Regions from separate parts of the Exiguobacterium sp. s46 genome, predicted to be linked through region 1. Evidence: riboswitches for the same ligand, from Rfam matches in the RefSeq annotation. Region 1 holds a riboswitch; each other region holds the start of a gene.
What was found. A riboswitch is a leader RNA that binds a small molecule or an ion and turns the genes downstream of it on or off. The one in region 1 is predicted to bind S-adenosylmethionine.
Positions count from the first base shown of each region.

Region 2: it holds a riboswitch for S-adenosylmethionine, as region 1 does, so the genes downstream of both, KNQ08_RS09255 (methionine ABC transporter ATP-binding protein) here and KNQ08_RS13150 (2,3-diketo-5-methylthiopentyl-1-phosphate enolase) in region 1, are expected to answer to the same signal.
Region 3: it holds a riboswitch for S-adenosylmethionine, as region 1 does, so the genes downstream of both, KNQ08_RS11170 (alpha/beta hydrolase) here and KNQ08_RS13150 (2,3-diketo-5-methylthiopentyl-1-phosphate enolase) in region 1, are expected to answer to the same signal.
Region 4: it holds a riboswitch for S-adenosylmethionine, as region 1 does, so the genes downstream of both, KNQ08_RS14415 (Na+/H+ antiporter NhaC family protein) here and KNQ08_RS13150 (2,3-diketo-5-methylthiopentyl-1-phosphate enolase) in region 1, are expected to answer to the same signal.

Region 1 is NZ_JACSMY010000002.1:312,455-317,092, reverse strand. It holds gene mtnA (S-methyl-5-thioribose-1-phosphate isomerase) at 1-859, opposite strand, end outside; gene mtnK (S-methyl-5-thioribose kinase) at 856-2,022, opposite strand; SAM riboswitch class I at 2,101-2,204, opposite strand; SAM riboswitch class I at 2,410-2,511, shown strand; gene KNQ08_RS13150 (2,3-diketo-5-methylthiopentyl-1-phosphate enolase) at 2,582-3,772, shown strand; gene KNQ08_RS13145 (2-hydroxy-3-keto-5-methylthiopentenyl-1-phosphate phosphatase) at 3,769-4,428, shown strand; gene KNQ08_RS13140 (methylthioribulose 1-phosphate dehydratase) at 4,425-4,638, shown strand, end outside.
Region 2 is NZ_JACSMY010000001.1:1,771,373-1,776,010, forward strand. It holds gene KNQ08_RS09250 (methionine ABC transporter permease) at 1-443, opposite strand, end outside; gene KNQ08_RS09255 (methionine ABC transporter ATP-binding protein) at 440-1,462, opposite strand; SAM riboswitch class I at 1,541-1,645, opposite strand; gene KNQ08_RS09260 (bifunctional cystathionine gamma-lyase/homocysteine desulfhydrase) at 1,703-2,869, opposite strand; gene KNQ08_RS09265 (PLP-dependent cysteine synthase family protein) at 2,862-3,785, opposite strand; gene KNQ08_RS09270 (S-ribosylhomocysteine lyase) at 3,782-4,246, opposite strand; gene KNQ08_RS09275 (class I SAM-dependent methyltransferase) at 4,250-4,638, opposite strand, start outside.
Region 3 is NZ_JACSMY010000001.1:2,166,674-2,171,311, forward strand. It holds gene KNQ08_RS11155 (MetQ/NlpA family ABC transporter substrate-binding protein) at 1-617, opposite strand, end outside; gene KNQ08_RS11160 (methionine ABC transporter permease) at 637-1,287, opposite strand; gene KNQ08_RS11165 (methionine ABC transporter ATP-binding protein) at 1,277-2,305, opposite strand; SAM riboswitch class I at 2,392-2,495, opposite strand; SAM riboswitch class I at 2,745-2,846, shown strand; gene KNQ08_RS11170 (alpha/beta hydrolase) at 2,914-3,672, shown strand; gene KNQ08_RS11175 (thymidine kinase) at 3,745-4,359, opposite strand; gene KNQ08_RS11180 (DedA family protein) at 4,543-4,638, shown strand, end outside.
Region 4 is NZ_JACSMY010000003.1:242,701-247,338, forward strand. It holds gene KNQ08_RS14400 (hypothetical protein) at 1-35, shown strand, start outside; gene KNQ08_RS14405 (aldo/keto reductase) at 161-973, opposite strand; gene KNQ08_RS14410 (hypothetical protein) at 1,131-1,334, shown strand; gene KNQ08_RS14415 (Na+/H+ antiporter NhaC family protein) at 1,378-2,688, opposite strand; SAM riboswitch class I at 2,770-2,874, opposite strand; gene KNQ08_RS14420 (metal ABC transporter solute-binding protein, Zn/Mn family) at 2,944-3,957, opposite strand; gene KNQ08_RS14425 (alpha/beta hydrolase) at 4,127-4,638, shown strand, end outside.

The sequences.
Region 1 (4,638 bases):
CTTCGATTTCGATCGCGTCTCCGGAAACGAGCGAGAAGTCGAACGTCGAGAGCGGTGCTGCGACGTAAAACGGAATACCAAAAGCTTGCGCGAGCAATGCCAATTGGAACGTCCCGATTTTATTCGCGGTATCTCCGTTTCGTGTAATGCGGTCGGCACCGACGATGATCGCATCGATCTGTTTTTCTTTCAGCGTATGGGCGACCATGTTGTCCGTAATTAACGTGACATCGATGCCGGCACGTTGCAGCTCCCATGTCGTCAATCGTGCTCCCTGCAGTAACGGTCGCGTCTCACTCGCAAAAACGGATAATTCGATACCGCGTTCTTTTGCGATGTAGAACGGCGCAAGTGCCGTTCCATAAGCAGCGGTCGCAATCGATCCAGCATTACAAATCGTTAGGATCCGGTCGCCTGACTGGAACAATTCCAGTGCATGAATCCCGATTTGACGTGACGTCTGCGCATCCTGGTCGTATAAGGCGACCGTCCGTTTTTCCAACCGTTCGCGAATCTCTTCTACCGACGTCCCGTCTTGAATGATTGGATTCAACTGATTGAGTACATTTCGCAAATTGACGGCCGTCGGTCGTGTCGCGAGTAACGTCGCCGATGTCTCAAGCAAGGCTTGCTTGTAGACCGGTAGCGCCGCTTCAAACCGGTATGCTTCTTGAACGAGCACGAATCCACCGAATAAACTGATCGCAGGCGCGCCCCGGACACGTAGTTGTTTAATCGCCTCAACCGCTTGCGCGAGATCAGCAATGACTTCATAGTGCTCTTCTTGCGGTAGACGTGTCTGATCGAGAATCGTCAAGACACGGTCTTCGTAACGAATACTTTGGACGAATGTAGTCATCGGCTGAGTTCCTCCGTTACGTCAAAGTTTCGTAAATCATCGAATGTCCGGCATTCTGTACGGCGTTTGATTAACGCCGCTCCTAGACGAAGAGCGTGACGTTTCCGCTCTAAGCGTTCCGTCGTTGAATCGATTGATTCTAAATCAGCGACCGGTGCAAGACCAATCGTCCGCCGAATCAATTCGCAACCGGCAAAGCCAAGGGCATCCTGCAAGATCGTGCTCAGTAAATCATCGACGAGTCCTGATGCCCGGAACGGTTCGACGGCTTCCCGTTCCCATAATGCACGGAACGTTGAAGCGAACGTCAGCCAGAACGTATCGATATCCTTGATTCGGGCGTCACGTCGTGTAGGGTAATCCGGATATGCTGCGAAGAATAGATGCGCAATGAACTGCCCGACATCGAATCCGAATGGACCATAAAAGGCGAATTCAGGGTCGATGACCTTCGTTTCTGTCGCCGAGGCGAAGATGCTTCCTGTATGTAGATCGCCGTGCAATAAGGCGTCGCCTTTTGTGATGAAGAGCGCTTCAAGTTTTGCGACTTCGCGTTTTAACTCATCGTCTGCCCATAAATATGCCACCTCTTCTTCAAGCCCGGCTTCAATCTCGTTCGTCTCCGCGTCATGGAACGGATCCGTGAAGATTAATTTTTCCGTGATGTCGCACAAATCTGGATTGTAGTACGTTCGGGCGACACGTTTCTTTTCAACCGGACCAAGCGCAAAGTCCGATGTATGGAATAAAGTCCGAGCGAGATAAGAACCAATATGTTCCGCAAGCAACGGATACTGTTCACCTACGAGTAAACCGCTTCGAACGATTGTCAGATGTGAAAGATCTTCCATGACCGTATACGCCTCTTCGTGACTAGCATGAAAAACACGTGGTACGAACGGCACGGCATGCCGTGCGAATTCACGGAGTGCGGATTGCTCGATCCACGCCCGTTCGAGTGATAACGGCCAGCTCTCACCGACGACTTTTGCGTACGGGAGTGCTTGTTTTAGAATCAATCGATGTTCCCCCTCTCGAATTCGGAAAACGAGGTTGAGATTCCCGTCGCCAATCTCTTCTGCTTCGACGGCTCCATCGCCGATCAGTCCTAGTGTCCGAACACGATCAATCGCGTCCTGTTCTGTGAATGCTTTGTATGTCATATCAGTTTCCCCCTATGTGATACACGAAAAAGCGCCTCTTTTCGTCATCGAAAAGAGGCGCAGGAAAGTCATTGCGTCCTCTTATCTCTCAGACGAAACGTCTGTTGGATGTAGCACCGTGCCCAGTGGTCGGTTGCTGCGGCGTCATCGGGCCAATTCCCTCTGCCAACTCGCGATAAGAGTCGTATGTAGTTGTCGTGTGTGATATTGATTTGAATCTTACGCAATCGACTTCCTCGCTGTCAAATCGAAATCAAGCAGAAACGGATATCATTTTTATGCCATCTATAGAAAGAGTATTTTCAAAAAAATAAATTTTCTAAAAATAGTTTGACAAGTGGCGATTCTCATGTAAAAATTGCAATTAGATTTCACAATTTCATCCAATTCTTATCAAGAGCAGACGGAGGGACAAGCCCTACGATGTCGCAGCAACCGACCTTTTGGCACGGTGCTAATTCTTGCAGCTACTAAGCTGACAGATAAGAGTCCACGTTCGAATCATTCATGGTCTCTTGTCGCTGACGAGAGACCATTTTTTTGTTGAAGGAGGAAAGACATGGCTTATATCACTGCTACTTATCAATTGACCGCCCGTGATCGACTCGAGCAACGCGCTGAACAACTCGCGCTTGGTCTGACAGTCGGTTCTTGGACGGAACTGAATCATCTCGAACAACAACAACTCGCCTCGTTCAAAGGGGAAGTCGTACATACCGAAGAGCGCGATGGCAAAGGATATATCACGATTCGTTATCCGGAACATAACGTGTCGCGCGACTTTTCTGCGATTCTGACGACCGTCTTCGGGAAACTCTCACTCGACGGTGAAATCAAACTAACGGAATTGCTATTACCCGATACATTTACGTCGGACTTTCCAGGTGCGAAATTCGGGATCGAAGGGGTCCGTTCCTTGATCGGTGTCGAAGATCGTCCATTGTTAATGAGCATCTTCAAAGGAGTCATCGGACGGGATTTATCGTTCCTTCGTGATCAACTCGAAGGACAACTCGCTGGTGGGATTGATCTCGTCAAAGACGATGAGATCCTATACGACAATCCGTTGACACCGACGATTGACCGGGCACGAATCGGACGTGAGGTCATCGATGCTCACTTCCACCGGACCGGTAAACGTGCGTTATATGCGATCACACTCAGCGGTCCCGTCTTTACGCTCAAGGATCAAGCCAAGCGATTGATTGATGCTGGAGCGACCGCATTCTTGCTGAATACCTTCACATACGGACTCGACGTCTTACGCGAACTGGTGAGTGATCCGGAAATCAACGTTCCGATCTTCAATCATCCAGCATATAGCGGTGCGTTGATCGCTAGCCCGAATCACGGAGTCGCAGCTCCTGTCTTACTCGGCACATTACCGCGTGCTGCTGGAGCAGACTTGACGCTATTCCCGTCTCCTTACGGCAATGTCGCTTTGCCAAAGGATGTCGCCCGTGGCATCGCGGTCGAAGCGACCCGTCTCGGTCAGACGAAATCGATCTTCCCGGTTCCTTCAGCCGGTATTCATCCTGGACTCGTCGCTCAACTCGTACGGGACTTCGGTATCGATTCCGTCATCAACGCCGGCGGCGGCGTACATGGTCATCCGCAAGGTGCTGCGGCTGGTGTCATTGCTTTCCGCCAGGCGCTCGATGCGGCACTCGCAAATGAATCCCTATCGGCGGCAGCATCGCGTCATGAAGAATTACGGATCGCCCTTGACGCTTGGGGGATCAAGTCATGACCGTACGGATTCTTTGTGACTTCGACGGTACGGTGACGACGCAAGATAACATCATCGCACTCATGCAGGCATTTGCGCCAGCTAGTGACTTCGAACCGTTAAAACGCGGTGTACTCGACCGGACGTTATCGATTCAGAGTGGTGTCGGGCAAATGTTCGCACTTCTGCCGTCTGACGGAAAAACAGCCTATCTTGACTTTTTGTTGGAGCGTGCAGTCATTCGCGACGGATTTTCGGAGTTACTTCAGTACAGTCGTCGTCAAGGAATCGATTTTTCGATCGTCAGCGGTGGAATGGACTTTTTCGTCGAACCGATCTTAGCGCCATTCCTTGAACAAGAACAGATTTACTGTAACGTCGCCGATTTCAGTGGTCCATTCGTCCATATCGATTGGCCAAACGCCTGCGATGCCCATTGCACGAACGGGTGCGGCTGTTGTAAAACGTCCGTTGCCCGGGCATTGCGCAAAGACGATGACGTCATCATCGTCATTGGTGACTCGGTGACGGACTTCGAACTCGCGAAAGAAGCGGATCGTGTCTATGCCCGTGATTATCTGATCACGTTGTGTGAAGAGAACGATATCGCCTATACACCGTTTGAGACGTTCCACGACATCGTTCATGATTTAACACGAGCGGAGGTGACAACATGACATTCATGCGACGGTATGAAGAGCTACGCGCCATCAAACAAGAGCTTGCGGCGCGCGATTGGTTCCCTGGTACGAGTGGCAATCTCGCCATTCGGACGTCCGGTGTCCCGGTTGAATTCCTTGTGACGGCAAGCGGAAAAGATAAACGGCAGACGACTCCTGACGACTTCGTTCATGTCGATGCGACCGGTCAATTGATTGGTGAGCAAT
Region 2 (4,638 bases), on a different contig from region 1:
GGCAACGCTTCCGGGATTAAGACTTTATAGATGATTTGAAACTTCGTCGCCCCCATCGATTCAGCTGCCTCGATGACACCTTTATCGACTTCGCGTAACGCGAGTTCAACCATCCGACCGTAAAATGGTGCAGCACCGAAAATCAGTGCCGGTAATGCTGCCGTTGGTCCGAGGAACGAACCGACGATCGCTGTCGTAAATGGAATCAATAAGATCAGTAAGATGATGAACGGAATCGAACGGAAGACGTTGACGATCAAGCTCAACACTGAATAGAACGCCCGATTCTTGAACAATAACTCTTCGTTTGTCGCATACAATAGTAAACCAATGATCAAACCGAGAACGAATGTCGAAACCCCAGCGATTGCCGTCATATAGACGGTACTGCCTGTCGCTTCCCACACCATGTCCCAATCTAGGTTGTCAAAGAATGAAATCATCGGTGATCCACCTCCACTTCAACATCACTGGCTTGAAGCTTCGTGATGACCGCTTGTGTTGCTTCTGTTTCCCCGATCAACTGAATGAACAGTGTACCGAGTGCCCATTCCTGTGATTGACCGACGTTTCCGCCGATGATGTTGAACAGGACCGGTGAATCCTTCATGACTTCCGCGAGGATCGGGCTTTCCGCTGTCGATCCGACGAACGTCAACTGAACGATTTTTCCGGTTGGGTACCGTTCGCGTAGTTTCGCGAACGTCAACTCGTTTTCCGAAGGCGACGTCAATTGTTTGACGAACTCCTTCGTCATCGCTTGCTTCGGATGACGGAAGACTTCTGCGACCGGTCCTTGCTCGACGATTTTACCGGCTTCCATGACGGCGACCCGGTGACAGATTTTTTGAATGACGTGCATCTCGTGTGTGATCAAGACGATCGTCAGTTTCAGTTTTTCATTGATGTCGACGAGTAACTCAAGGATTGAATCCGTCGTCTTCGGATCGAGTGCACTTGTTGCCTCGTCACATAAGAGAACGTCCGGGTTCGATGCCAGTGCCCGAGCGATACCGACACGTTGTTTTTGACCACCCGATAATTGTGACGGATAGGCTTTTTCGCGTCCGTCCAAACCAACGAGTTGGATCAGTTCCGCGACCCGTTCCTTGCGGTGTGCTTTCGGGAAGCCACCGAGCTCGAGTGGGAACATGATGTTCTCTTCAACCGTCCGTGACCATAGTAAGTTGAAGTGCTGAAAGACCATCGAGACATTCTTACGGACGCCTCGTAATTCTTTTGGTTTCAGTGATGTCATCTCAACACCATCGATTTGGATCGAACCACTCGTTGGTGCTTCGAGCATATTCAGTAATCGGATCAGGGTCGATTTCCCTGCTCCGGAATAACCGATTATTCCAAAAATTTCACCGCGCTCGATTGTCAGATCGACATTCGCGACGGCTTCGACCGCTCCGCGCTTTGAGCGATAAATCTTTCCTACGTCTTGTAAACGAATCACAACTGTCCCTCCTAAAATAAAAAAAGTGCGCGCGTTTTAGAGCAAACGCGCGCACTTTTCAGTACACAAAACCATTTGCTCTCATCTCCCAGACTTTTGTCTGCTGGAATTAGCACCACTTCGGATTAGATCCGCGGTTGCCGGGTTTCATCGGGCCAGTCCCTCCACCACTCTCGATAAGAGTTTCGGTATTAAGTTTGTAGAATATATTCTGAATATTAGCAGGGGTTATTTTTGTTGTCAAACAGTTTTTTCAGAAACTTTTTCGAGGAACGTGAAAGCACGTGTTAAGTCTTCTTTCAAATCTTCTGCGTCTTCAAGTCCAACTGAAATCCGAACGAGACCGTCCGTGATGCCGAGTTCTGCCCGACGTTCTGCTGGGATCGACGCGTGCGTCATCCGTGCCGGAACGGAAATCAGACTCTCGACGGCACCAAGACTTTCAGCAAGTGTGAAGAAGTGTGTCGCCTCGACGAGTTTTTCTGCGTTCGCTGCTGAACCGACATCAAAGCTGATCATCCCACCAAATCCAGTCGCTTGTTTCGCTTGGATGTCGTGACCAGGATGCGATGCAAGTCCCGGGTAGAAGATGTTTGAGACGATGTCTTGCGCTTGTAGGAACGCAACGAGATCATGTGCTGTCTCTTCGATCGCATCCATCCGGATACCGAGTGTACGAAGACCACGGACGAGCAAGAAGCTGTCTTGCGGTCCAAGTACGCCGCCTGTCGAGTTTTGGATGAAGTGCAGCTCTTCGCCGAGCGCATCATCTTTGACGACGACAAGTCCAGCGACGACGTCCGAGTGTCCGCCGATGTATTTTGTTGCACTGTGCAAGACGATGTCTGCACCGAGTGCGAGTGGTTGTTGATGATACGGTGTCGCGAACGTGTTGTCGACGACGAGTTTAAGATCGTGACGCTTGGCGATCGTTGCGATTGCTGCGATGTCCGTAACTTTCAACAAAGGGTTCGTCGGTGTTTCGACGTAGACGATCTTCGTGTTGTCTTGGATCGCTGCTTCCGTCGCCGCAAGGTCCGTCGTATCGACGAATGTCACTTCGATGTTGAACTTCGGTAAGACGCGTTGCATCAAGCGGAACGTACCACCGTAGACGTCATCCGTCATGACGATGTGGTCGCCAGACTCAAGCAAGTGGAAGACGGCATGGATCGCTGCCATCCCAGAACCGAACGCAAAACCACGTGCGCCACCTTCGAGATCCGCAATCAATCGTTCGATGCTCGTCCGTGTTGGGTTCGCTGTCCGTGAATATTCATATCCGTCCTTGAGTTGACCGATTTTATCCTGCTTGTATGTGCTTGTTTGATAGATCGGAGGTGTGACGGCTCCTGTTGCCCGGTCGACACCTGTTCCTCCATGAATCAATGCTGTCTTCTTACGCATGAGTTTCGTCCACCTTTTCAAAGATTTGTTGGCTCAAGTAGCGTTCGGCACTGTCTGCGAAGACGGTGACGATCGTACTGCCGGGGTGACGCTTTGCGATATCAAGCGCAGCAACGAGCGCTGCACCTGCTGAACTACCAACGAGTAATCCTTCGCGAGCAGCGAGTGTATGAACCGCGTCAAATGCATCGCGGTCAGAAATCGTATGAATCTCGTCGACGAGTTCACGCGGAACGAGACTTGGCCATTTTGCTGTTCCAATGCCTTCTGTCTTATGCGGACCGGCTGGACCACCATTTAAGACGGAGCCTTCCGGTTCGACGATTGCTGCTTTTGTACCGAGACGTTGTTTTAAGAAGTCCGCTGTTCCGGCGAACGTACCACCTGAACCACAACCGGCAACGAACCAGTCGATGTGCGGCAAGTCCGCAATCAGCTCAGGACCGAGTGTCCGCTGATACGTGACTGGGTTCTCTTCGTTTTCAAATTGTAACGGAACGTAACTGTTCGGAATTTCCTGACCGAGTTCTTTTGCCCGGTCGATAGCCCCTTGCATATCGAGTTCAGTCGGCGTGTTGACGACGGTTGCGCCGAGTGCCCGCATCAACGTCTGCTTTTCCTGACTGAATTTTTCCGGAACGACACAGATGACTTTGAGATCGTATTTTTTAGCGGCGAGCGCCAAGCCGATGCCGGTATTCCCGGCTGTCGGCTCGATGATCGTACCGCCTGGTGTCACATGTCCGTTTTCGATTGCTGCATCAACGAGTTGAATGCCAAGGCGGTCTTTGACGCTGCCCCCAGGGTTCATCCATTCGAGCTTCGCCAAAATGCGCGTACCAGCAGGCAAATCGAATGAAGTGATCTCGTAGAGTGGTGTGTTTCCGACGAGGTCGCGGACGTTGTTCGCGATCATCCGAAGACGATGTCCCATTCATCACGACCGGCAAGCATTTTCTCGGCATAGTGCTTCGCTCCTTTGAGGTCATGTGCGCTCGCAAATCCACATTGGACTTCGTTTTGCGCTGGAATCTCTTCTGCTGCGAGGACGTCTTTCAACGTCTTCTCAACGAGTTCGCTCATTTTTTCGACCGAGTCGAAGTTCATCATCGCCATGTAAAAACCTGTTTGGCATCCCATCGGCGAGACATCGATGACATCATCCGAGTAGTTGCGGATGTTTTCAGCAAGTAAGTGCTCGAGTGTATGCATCGCACGCATCGGCATTTGCTCAACGTTTGGTTGCGTGAAACGGATATCGTATTTGACGACTTGGTCGACTTTACCTTCTTTATAACCTGCGACGCGGATATAAGGTGCTTTGACTTTCGTATGATCCAGGTTAAAGCTTTCGACGTTCATTTTTTGAAGTGCCATGATTTATTCCCCCATTTTCTCGGCTTCTACGAGCCAGACGAAGTGATTGTATTGTATAAATTTAACAGTGAATCCCCGTGATGTAAACAATTCTTCCATGACTGGAATCAACGGGTAAAACTCGCGTTCGAGATCTTCCGCTAACGCATCAAACCCTTGAGCACGTGCTTCACGAATCGTTTGCAGGCGTGCCTCTTCTGAAACGAACATCGTATCCGCGTAGACGATTTTTCCGTCTGCCGGTAAATGTGATGCCATCAGTTCGATTGCTTCTCCCTTTTCCTCATCTGTTAAATGATGAAACGCATACGTCGAAACAAAACTGCTTACTTCCTTCGCTTCGAACGAGAGGAAGTGACCGTCCTGTACAGCAAGCGACGGAATCTTTTCCG
Region 3 (4,638 bases), on a different contig from region 1:
ATCGGGTTGAAGCCAGCGTCAACGGCAATGCCATTGTTGATGATCGACGCCGCGACGTCCGGTAAGACGCGTGGCGTTTGCCCGGCGACGATCGGAACGATTTTCAGCTTTTTCGGATTCTCGACGATCTTATCGACCGAACCGTTACCATCGAAGTCGTCCGGTAGCTTGATCAGACCTGCTTCTTGCAGTAACAAGAGGGCGCGTCCCATGTTCGTCGCTTCGTTCGGAACAGCGATTTTTCCGCCATTTGGAATGTCTTTGACATCCTTGTATTTATCCGAGTAGATCCCCATCGGTGCGATGACAGTCGTCGCAATCGGCGATAGCTTCAAGTTATGTTCTTTCTTGAAAGCGTTGAAGTAGGAAATCGTCTGGAAGGCATTGGCGTCGATCTCACCCTCAGCCAGTGCCATGTTCGGCTGGACATAATCGGAGAACTTGACGAGTTCGATTTTGATGCCTTCCTTCTCTGCTTTTTTCGCGACATAATCCCAAACTTGTGTGTCTGAACCGCTGACACCGAGCTTGATCGTCTTTTCGTCTTCTCCTGATGCTGCGCACCCGGCAAATAAAATCGTCGTGAGTGTTGCTCCAATTGCTACTGCTTTTTTCATGGCTGAATCGCTCCCTTGATTAATGTCTTCTAATTTTTCGTGCGACGATGTTGCCTGTCGTCTGTAAGCCTTGGACTAAGATGACGAGAATCCCGACCGTGATGATCATGACTTTCGTGTCGAATCGTTGATAACCATAGGTGATCGCTAAGTCACCGAGACCACCGCCTCCAATCGCACCTGCCATCGCTGACGCCCCGATCAAGCCAACCGTCGCGATCGTTAAGTTCAGGATGAGTGAACCGAGTGCTTCCGGCAGGAGGAAGCGGAAAATCGTTTGAAACGGTGTCGCGCCCATCGCTTCTGCTGCTTCAAGAACGCCTTTATCGACTTCGAGTAAAGAACTCTCGATCAGACGCGCCATGTACGGTGCAGCGTAAAAGACGAGCGGGACGATGGCGGCTTCTGTTCCGATCGATGTCTGAACGATCAAGCGCGTCAACGGGATGATCGCGACGAGTAAGATGATGAACGGAATCGAGCGGAAAATATTGACGATACTGTTGAAGAACGTGAACAGCGGGACATTTTCAAGCAATGCTCCTTTTCGCGTGACGACAAGCAGGATCCCGAGTGGTAAGCCGATCAATGTCGAGAATAAGAGCGAAACGGATACCATCGTCATCGTCTGTAAAAATGCTGTCCAGATATCACTGTAATTAACTAGCATGGGCAAGTACCTCCTCGACCGTCACCTGTGCCTGATCGATGTAGTGTAACGCTCGTTTTACTTCAGCCGGCTCACCGATCAGTTCAACGAGCAGAGTGCCAAACGGTGTCTCCTGCAACTCCGTGATGCTACCGTGCAAGATGTTGACATCGACGTCAAAGCGTTTCGCAACTTGCGATAAGAGCGGCTGCCCGGTGTGATGTCCGAGGAAATGAATCTTATAGATCGGATGTGCATTCCGGGACTCGATCAACTGGCGAATCGATGCTGGAATCTCGTCGTGCATGACGGAGCGAACGAAGTTTTTCGCTGTCTCGGTCTTTGGATTCGAAAAGACATCGAAGACCGTTCCTGACTCGATCAACTTTCCAGCTTCGATGACGGCGACCCGGTCACAAATTTCACGAATGACGCCCATCTCGTGGGTGATCAAGAGAATCGTGATCCCGTACTCGGCATTGATCCGTTTTAATAACTGGAGAATATGATGTGTCGTTTGGGGATCGAGTGCTGACGTCGCTTCGTCACATAAGAGGACGGAAGGTTGCGTCGCGAGTGCCCGGGCGATACCAACGCGCTGTTTCTGCCCACCCGACAATTGATCCGGATAATGATCCGCCTTGTCCGCGAGATCGACGAATTCGAGTAACTCCGTCACCCGGCGGCGAATTTCGTCTTTCTTGACGCCTGCGAGAACGAGTGGTTTCGCGACATTCGTAAAGACCGTGTTCGCATTCAATAGATTGAAGTGCTGAAAGATCATCCCGATCCGTTGTTTTGCTTGGCGCAATTTTTTCGGAGACAGTTGCGTTAAATCTTCTCCATCGACCGTCACCGTTCCTGACGTCGGTCGTTCTAATAGATTGACACAGCGGAGCAGTGAACTTTTTCCGGCACCGCTAAAGCCGATGACACCAAAGATTTCGCCTTTTTCGATCGTCAGGTCGACACCGTCGAGCGCTGCGATCGTCTGATCTTTCGTGACGTACGTTTTCTTGACTTGATGAAATGCGATCATTCCGTTTTCCCCCTTCATTCAACAAAAAAGGTCCCTTCTTGAGAAACAAGAAGAGACCTGGATCCGCACAGTGGCAGAATCCACTCTACTCATCTCTCAGACATCTGTCTGATGGAATTGGCACAGTGCTCATAATGAGTCTGTTGCCGAGGTTTCGTAGGGCCAGTCCCTCCACCTCTCTGGATAAGTATTGCGGTATGAAATTCGTATGTGTGTTGTTGCGTTGTTGCTTATGTCGTAAAACTAATTTTTACATTACGGGTCGAAACTTTAAAAGTCAACCAACTTTGCAAAAATAATCCATTTGGCGCATATCGATGGATGAACAAGTTATGAGTTAGCTTACTCAACGGATCATGATTCGTCAAGAAAGATTTGACAAGTCATTTTTGGTCGTGCTACCATCGCTTCAATGATTATTCCGACAATTCCAATATGATATTTATCAAGAGTGAACGAGAGACCTGGCTCTATGACTTCACGGCAACCTGCAATCTGTAAGGTGCTCCGACCAGCAAAGCGCGGCTTTGGATGATACGGTGAAAAACTCGTGGGCGTCCAAGCAGTGACGTCGACGAGTTTTTTTCATGAATGGAGGAAAAATAGTAATGATGAACTATCCTGTATTGACTGGTGCTGAAGCGTTTTATTTTCAAGGTGGATCGATCGGCATTCTAATCTGTCATGGTTTTAACGCCACTCCGCAAAGTGTCCGGGACGTCGGTGAGGCATTCGCTGTTGAAGGTTTTACCGTCTATGCCCCGCGCTTACGTGGACATGGAACGAACGTCCGCGAGTTTGAACAATCGACTGCTCGATGTTGGAAGCAAAGCCTGCAAGACGGCTATGAACGTTTACAAGAAACATGCGATCAAGTCTTCGTCATCGGTCAATCGATGGGTGCGACGCTTGCACTGTCGCTCGCCGCTGACGGCATTCCGTTTGCCGGCATCATTACGATCAATGCTGCTCTTTCCGTTCCTTCTTACGAAGCACTTTCGTTCGAGGACGGTCCAGAGTATTTACCAGAAGGGGCACCGGACATCAAACGGTCTGCTTTCGAAATCATCTATGACCTCGTTCCAAGTCGTTGTGCGTTCGAACTCGTCCGTCTGATGGATGAGACGAAAGGACGCCTCGGATCGATCCTTCTGCCGACATTAATTCTCTACTCGGCGACCGATCACGTCGTCCCGCCGTCGAGCTCGGATTATCTGCATCAGCACATCGGAACGAATGATAAACGAAGCTACTGTTTACTGAACTCGTACCACGTCGCGACCCTCGATCATGATCAGGATTTGATCGTTCGTGAGACGATCCGTTTTATCGAACGCTCAAGCCGGTTCTCACAGGAAACGGGATAATAAAAAAACAGCTATTCACTTAGAAGCGAATAGCTGTTACATCAAAGGACGACCGCGACCGGTTCGTCTTTTTTAATTTTCTTGGTGCTGCACCGATTGGAGCGGCTTCGGTTTTCCAGGCACCTCATGGCAATGGCGGCACCGTGGCTCATATGATTCTGAAGCGCCAACTAGGATGATCGGATCATCGTAGTTCGCTGGTTTTCCATCAATCAACCGTTGTGTCCGGGAAGCCGGATCACCACATGAAAGACAGATGGCTTGCAGCTTCGTTACGAATTCTGCGCGCGCCAGTAATTCCGGCATCTTGCCGAATGGCTCTGCCCGGAAATCTTGATCAAGGCCTGCACAAATGACGCGTTTTCCGTCTTGTGCAAGTGCTTCGATGACTTGTACGATCTCATCATCAAAGAATTGAACTTCATCGATTCCGACGATTTGTGTTTCCTCTGCTACTGCTGCGTAGAGATCACGACTCGTCGCCATCGGAATCGCCACGACGGAGTTGCCGATATGAGAGACGACATGCTCTTCATGGTACCGGTCGTCGATTGCCGGCTTGAATACTTGAACGGGCAGTTTGCCGTACTGCGCCCGTCTGACACGACGAATCAACTCTTCCGATTTCCCGGAAAACATACTGCCACAAATTACTTCGATCCAGCCGTACTGATTTATTACATGCATCATCGTCCGACACCGTCCTCTAAAAATAGTCACTTTAACGAGTATAGCCCGAAACGGTATCGAGAAAAAGGGTTGACTTCCGGAAATCAAAATTCATTTTTTCTTTACCTAGAATTTTTGTCCTTTCATTCCAACCGTCCCCTATTTCCTGTACACTGAAGAAGAAGACTCTCACGAAAGAAGGTGTCCCCGATTCATCATCTCTTACATGACATCCTGCACCAATATGGTGCCCTTGGTCTCTCCGTCCTTCTCGCAGGTGGTATCGTGGGATTGCCG
Region 4 (4,638 bases), on a different contig from region 1:
AAGCGGAAGATACGATTTTAATTTATTATGTCTGAACAGCTTAAATCATAAAAAAAAGAGACCCGCTTCCAAGTCGTAGACTGGAAACGGGTCTCTCGTCGTTCAGATGAATCAAGACGTCTTCATATGGAAGACGTTCTCTTTTACGTGAATCGTCAGATTAAAAATCGATTTCGTCCGGATCCGGTCCGAGGCGGACATCCGTTGCCAGACGATCAATTTTCTCAAGATCATCGGCATCGAGTTGGAAATCAAAGACGTCGAAGTTTTCCGCAATGCGTTCTGGTGTAACGGATTTTGGAAGAGCGACGATGCCGTTGTCGAGATGCCAACGTAAGACGACTTGTGAAGGTGTCTTGCCGTGTTTCTCTGCGATTTCCTTGAAATCGTTGATTTCGAGGAATTTCCCTTGCATGAGTGGGCTCCATGCTTCGACTTGAATGTTGTGATCTTGCAAGTATTCGTGCAGTTCGTGTTGCGGTAATTGTGGATGCAACTCGACTTGGTTGATCATTGGTGCCATCAAGCCCTCTTCTGCCAATGTATCGAGGTGATGTTCTTTGAAGTTCGAGACACCGATCGCTTTGATCTTGCCTGCTTCATACAGTTCAACCATTGCTTTCCACGCTTCGATATAGCCTTCGACCGGCCAGTGGATAAGATAGAGGTCAAGATAATCTGTTTCGAGACGTTCGAGCGATTCTGCGAATGCTTCCTTCGTCCGACCGGCACGAATATCATCGTTCCAGACTTTTGACGTTAAGAAGAGATCCTCACGTTTCACGCCGCTTTCCTTGATTCCTTTTGCGACACCGCGCTCGTTTTTGTAGACAGCAGCCGTATCGATATGACGATAGCCGACACGTAATGCTTCAGCGACAGCAGCAGGTGCTTCTGTCTCTTCATCTACTTGCCAGACACCGAATCCGATTTGGGGAATCGTAATACCGTTTGAAAGTTTTGCGTATTGCATGTGTTACTCCTCCTCATAAAACGTAGTTTAGATTTGCTCGTTTAGTTTAGCATGAACGAACGAAGACGTCCGTTTCCATGCTCATGGAGGAATGAAATAAGGTAAAATAGAAAAGAATCGTGAGATTTAATCGTGTGTTAAAAGAGGGGGAGAAAAGATGGCTCAAAAGAATAAAAAGCTATCCAAATGTACTTGGCTTAGCATTGGCGCCTTGTTAGTAACGCAGGCAGTGGGTCTGTTTCTTAGTGCGCGAAAGTCAGGACGTAATCCATGGGTGTGGGGAGGCGCTGGACTCGTTCAGTTCCCGCTTCCGGCAATCGCTTACTTAATCTTAGAACGACAAGCGAAGCAGAATAAATAATAAAACAGGTCCAATCGTCGACGCGATTGGACCTGTTTTATGGTTACGAAGAAATTTTTTCTTGCTTCGTCGCTGTCTTCTTCATGCGTGGTAAGCCGAAGAAGATGGCAATTGATCCACAGACGAAGAGGAGGAACGGATAGAACAGATACGGAATCAGTTCCGGTGAAGCCGTTTTCGTCAATTCTGCTGCGATCAATAGTTGTGCTCCATACGGAATGATGCCTTGAATACCACAAGAGAAGATATCAAGGATACTCGCCGATTTTTTTCGATCGACTTCATACGTATCGGCGATTTCAGCTGCCAGTGGTCCAGCGACGAGAATCGAGATCGTATTGTTTGCAGTCGCGAGATTCGTTGCACTAACGAGTGCCGCCATACTGAATTCGGCACCACGACGCTGTGAAATCTTGCGTGTCAGCGTCTCTTTTAAGAAGGCGATTCCACCGTTGAACGTAATCAAGCTGACGAGACCACCCATGAGGAGCGTCAAAATGGAGATCTCCGCCATGCCCATCATTCCTTCAGACATCGAGAGGACGAAGCCACTCAAGCCGAAACTACCATCAATCATACCGATGATGCCGGTGAGTAACGTACCACCAATTAAGACAAGAATGACATTGACGCCAAATAGTGCAAGGACGATGACAGCGAGATATGGAATCAACTTGTAGAATTCAAATGCTTTTGCTTCGACGACGTCACCAGAACCAGAAACGAATGCGAGTAGGATGACCGTCAAAATAGCAGCCGGTAGGACGATCATGAAGTTCGTCCGGAATTTATCGCGCATGTTCGTTTTTTGGGTCCGGACGGCGGCAATCGTCGTATCCGAGATGAACGACAAGTTATCGCCGAACATCGATCCACCAACGACAGCAGCCGCTGCGATCGCAACGTTGATGCCTGTCGCTTCATGAATACCGAAGGCGATTGGCGCGAGTGCAGCAATCGTTCCAGTCGATGTCCCCATTGCCATTGAGATGAAGGCAGCGATGATGAACAGACCACTCATGAGGAGCGACGGAGGTAGGAACGTCAAAGCAGCATTAACGGTCGCATCGATGGCGCCGATTGCTTCTGCTGTTCCAGAAAACGTACCGGCTAGTAAGAAGATGAAGACCATGATCATGATATCAGGATTTCCGGCACCCGTTGCGATTCGTTCGACCGTTTGATTGATGGATCCTTTCGTCGTGATTGCAGCAAAAATCAAAGCGATCAGTGCGGCGATAAGGATCGGAAATTTGTAAAAGTCGTCATAGAAGATCCCGGCTCCGATGAAGAGAACTAGGAATACGACGAGGGGAAGCAGTGCCCATTTGTTAGGCGTGATCGTTTCATTCATTGTTGACACCTCGTTTCTCAAAGATACAAAAAAAGACCCCTTCGCAAGAAAGAAGGAGGTCTTTATGAAATAAAGACGCTCTTCTTATCTCTCAAGCTTTCGCTTGCTGGATTTGGCACAGTACGAATCAAATCGTCCGCTGCCGAAACATCATTGGGCCAGTCCCTCCGTTTCTCGCGATAAAAAGAAGTCATTCAATTGTTGTAAAACACGTTTCTTACCGTACCGCATTGAGTAACGCGTGTCAACTGTACTTTACTGAAGTGCCTTTTTCAATGTTTGGACGTTTTCTTCCATCAACTTGAAATAAGAGCTGTTTTGTTGCGCTTTCGTGACCGACTCTAGATTATGAATCGTCACGGATTCAGCTCCGATTTCTTTTTGGATGACACGTGCGACCTTTGGTGAGACCGTCTCTTCGAACGCGACGTATTTCAAATCATGCATCCGTGCTTCTTTCACTAAAGCGGCCAGTTGCTTTTGTGACGGTTCATCGGAAGGAGAAATTCCCGCAATCGGCAGTTGTGTGAAACCATATCGTTCTGCGAGGTAACCGTAAGCGGCATGCGTAACGAGAAGTTCTTTTTTCGATCCATCAGCGACAGCTTGTTTAAATTGTTCGTCCAATTCATCAGCTTGCTGATCGAACGCTTTTAAGTTTTTCTCGAATGTTGCTTTGTCTTTTGGTACTTCTTTTGATAAAGCAGTTGTAATCGAGCGTGCCATTGCTTTTGCGTTGACAGGATCGAGCCAGACGTGTGGATCGTATTTTCCATGGTCATGACCCTCTTCTTCATGCGCATGTTCATCCGTTGCATGATCATCGTGCCCTTCTTCTTCGTGGGCATGTTCGTCTTCACTATGCTCCTCTTCTTCATGTGCATGAAGTGTAGCATCCGATTCTAGCAAGTTGACGTCCTTACTCGTCTCGACGAAGCGGACATCCGTGCCTTTTAGACTCTCCTGGATTTTTTTCGAATACGGCTCGAGCGTCGTACCGGTTAAGAGGAACAAGTCGCCCTTAGCAATCTCGGTGAGTTGTTTTGACGTCGGCTCGTAAGAGTGGGGGTCTGCTCCAGGTGGGACGATCATCTTGACGTTGACTTGATCCCCTCCGATTTCGCGGGCAATAGCAGCCGTCGCGAACGTTGATGCATAGACTTCTGTCTGGGTTTTATCTGAAGTCGATGAATCGGTATTCGAACCGCAAGCAGCGAGAACACTTGCACTTGCGAAAGCGACTGTTAAAGCGGGAATGATTTTTTTCATTATATGATACCTCCATTATTAAAACGTAACTATTCCGATTTGGACTTTCTCACTATAGCGGAACGCTGGTGAAGCGTCAAGTACGAATACCGAGACGTTCGACTTCTTTTAAAACGGGGTAGAAGGATAATAAAGTGAAGAAACTGGCACGTCTTTTGGAGGTGATCAAGTGAAACGTGAAACTGCATGGCTAATGGGGGGAGCTGCGTTATTGACGACGGCAGCAGCGGGAGCGAGTATCTGGAACAATTATGGTGCATTGCTTCGATGGACCGAACCCGCCTTGCCACTCACAGAAAAACAACTTGCACCGCGGACGCTCACCTACAAACAGGTGGGAGACTGCATCTTACAGCTCGATCTCTATTATCCACCGGGAGAAGGACCGTTTCCAGTTGCCATCTATGCACACGGTGGTGCATTCGTTCGTGGAGAGCGCGATGACATGTTCTGCTTTAGTCCAATCGTCGACCGTCTGCTTGAACTCGGAGTTGCCGTCTGTAGTATTGAGTATCGTTTGTTCGAAGAGGGCAGTTATTTTCCGGATAACCTCGAAGATGTACGGGATGCGTTATGTTTTTTGAATAAGGAAGCAGAGGATCTTCGCATTCTAAGAGGACGGATGATGGTATGGGGAGACTCAGCAGGAGCCGCACTCATGCTGACGACGGCACTTGCCCC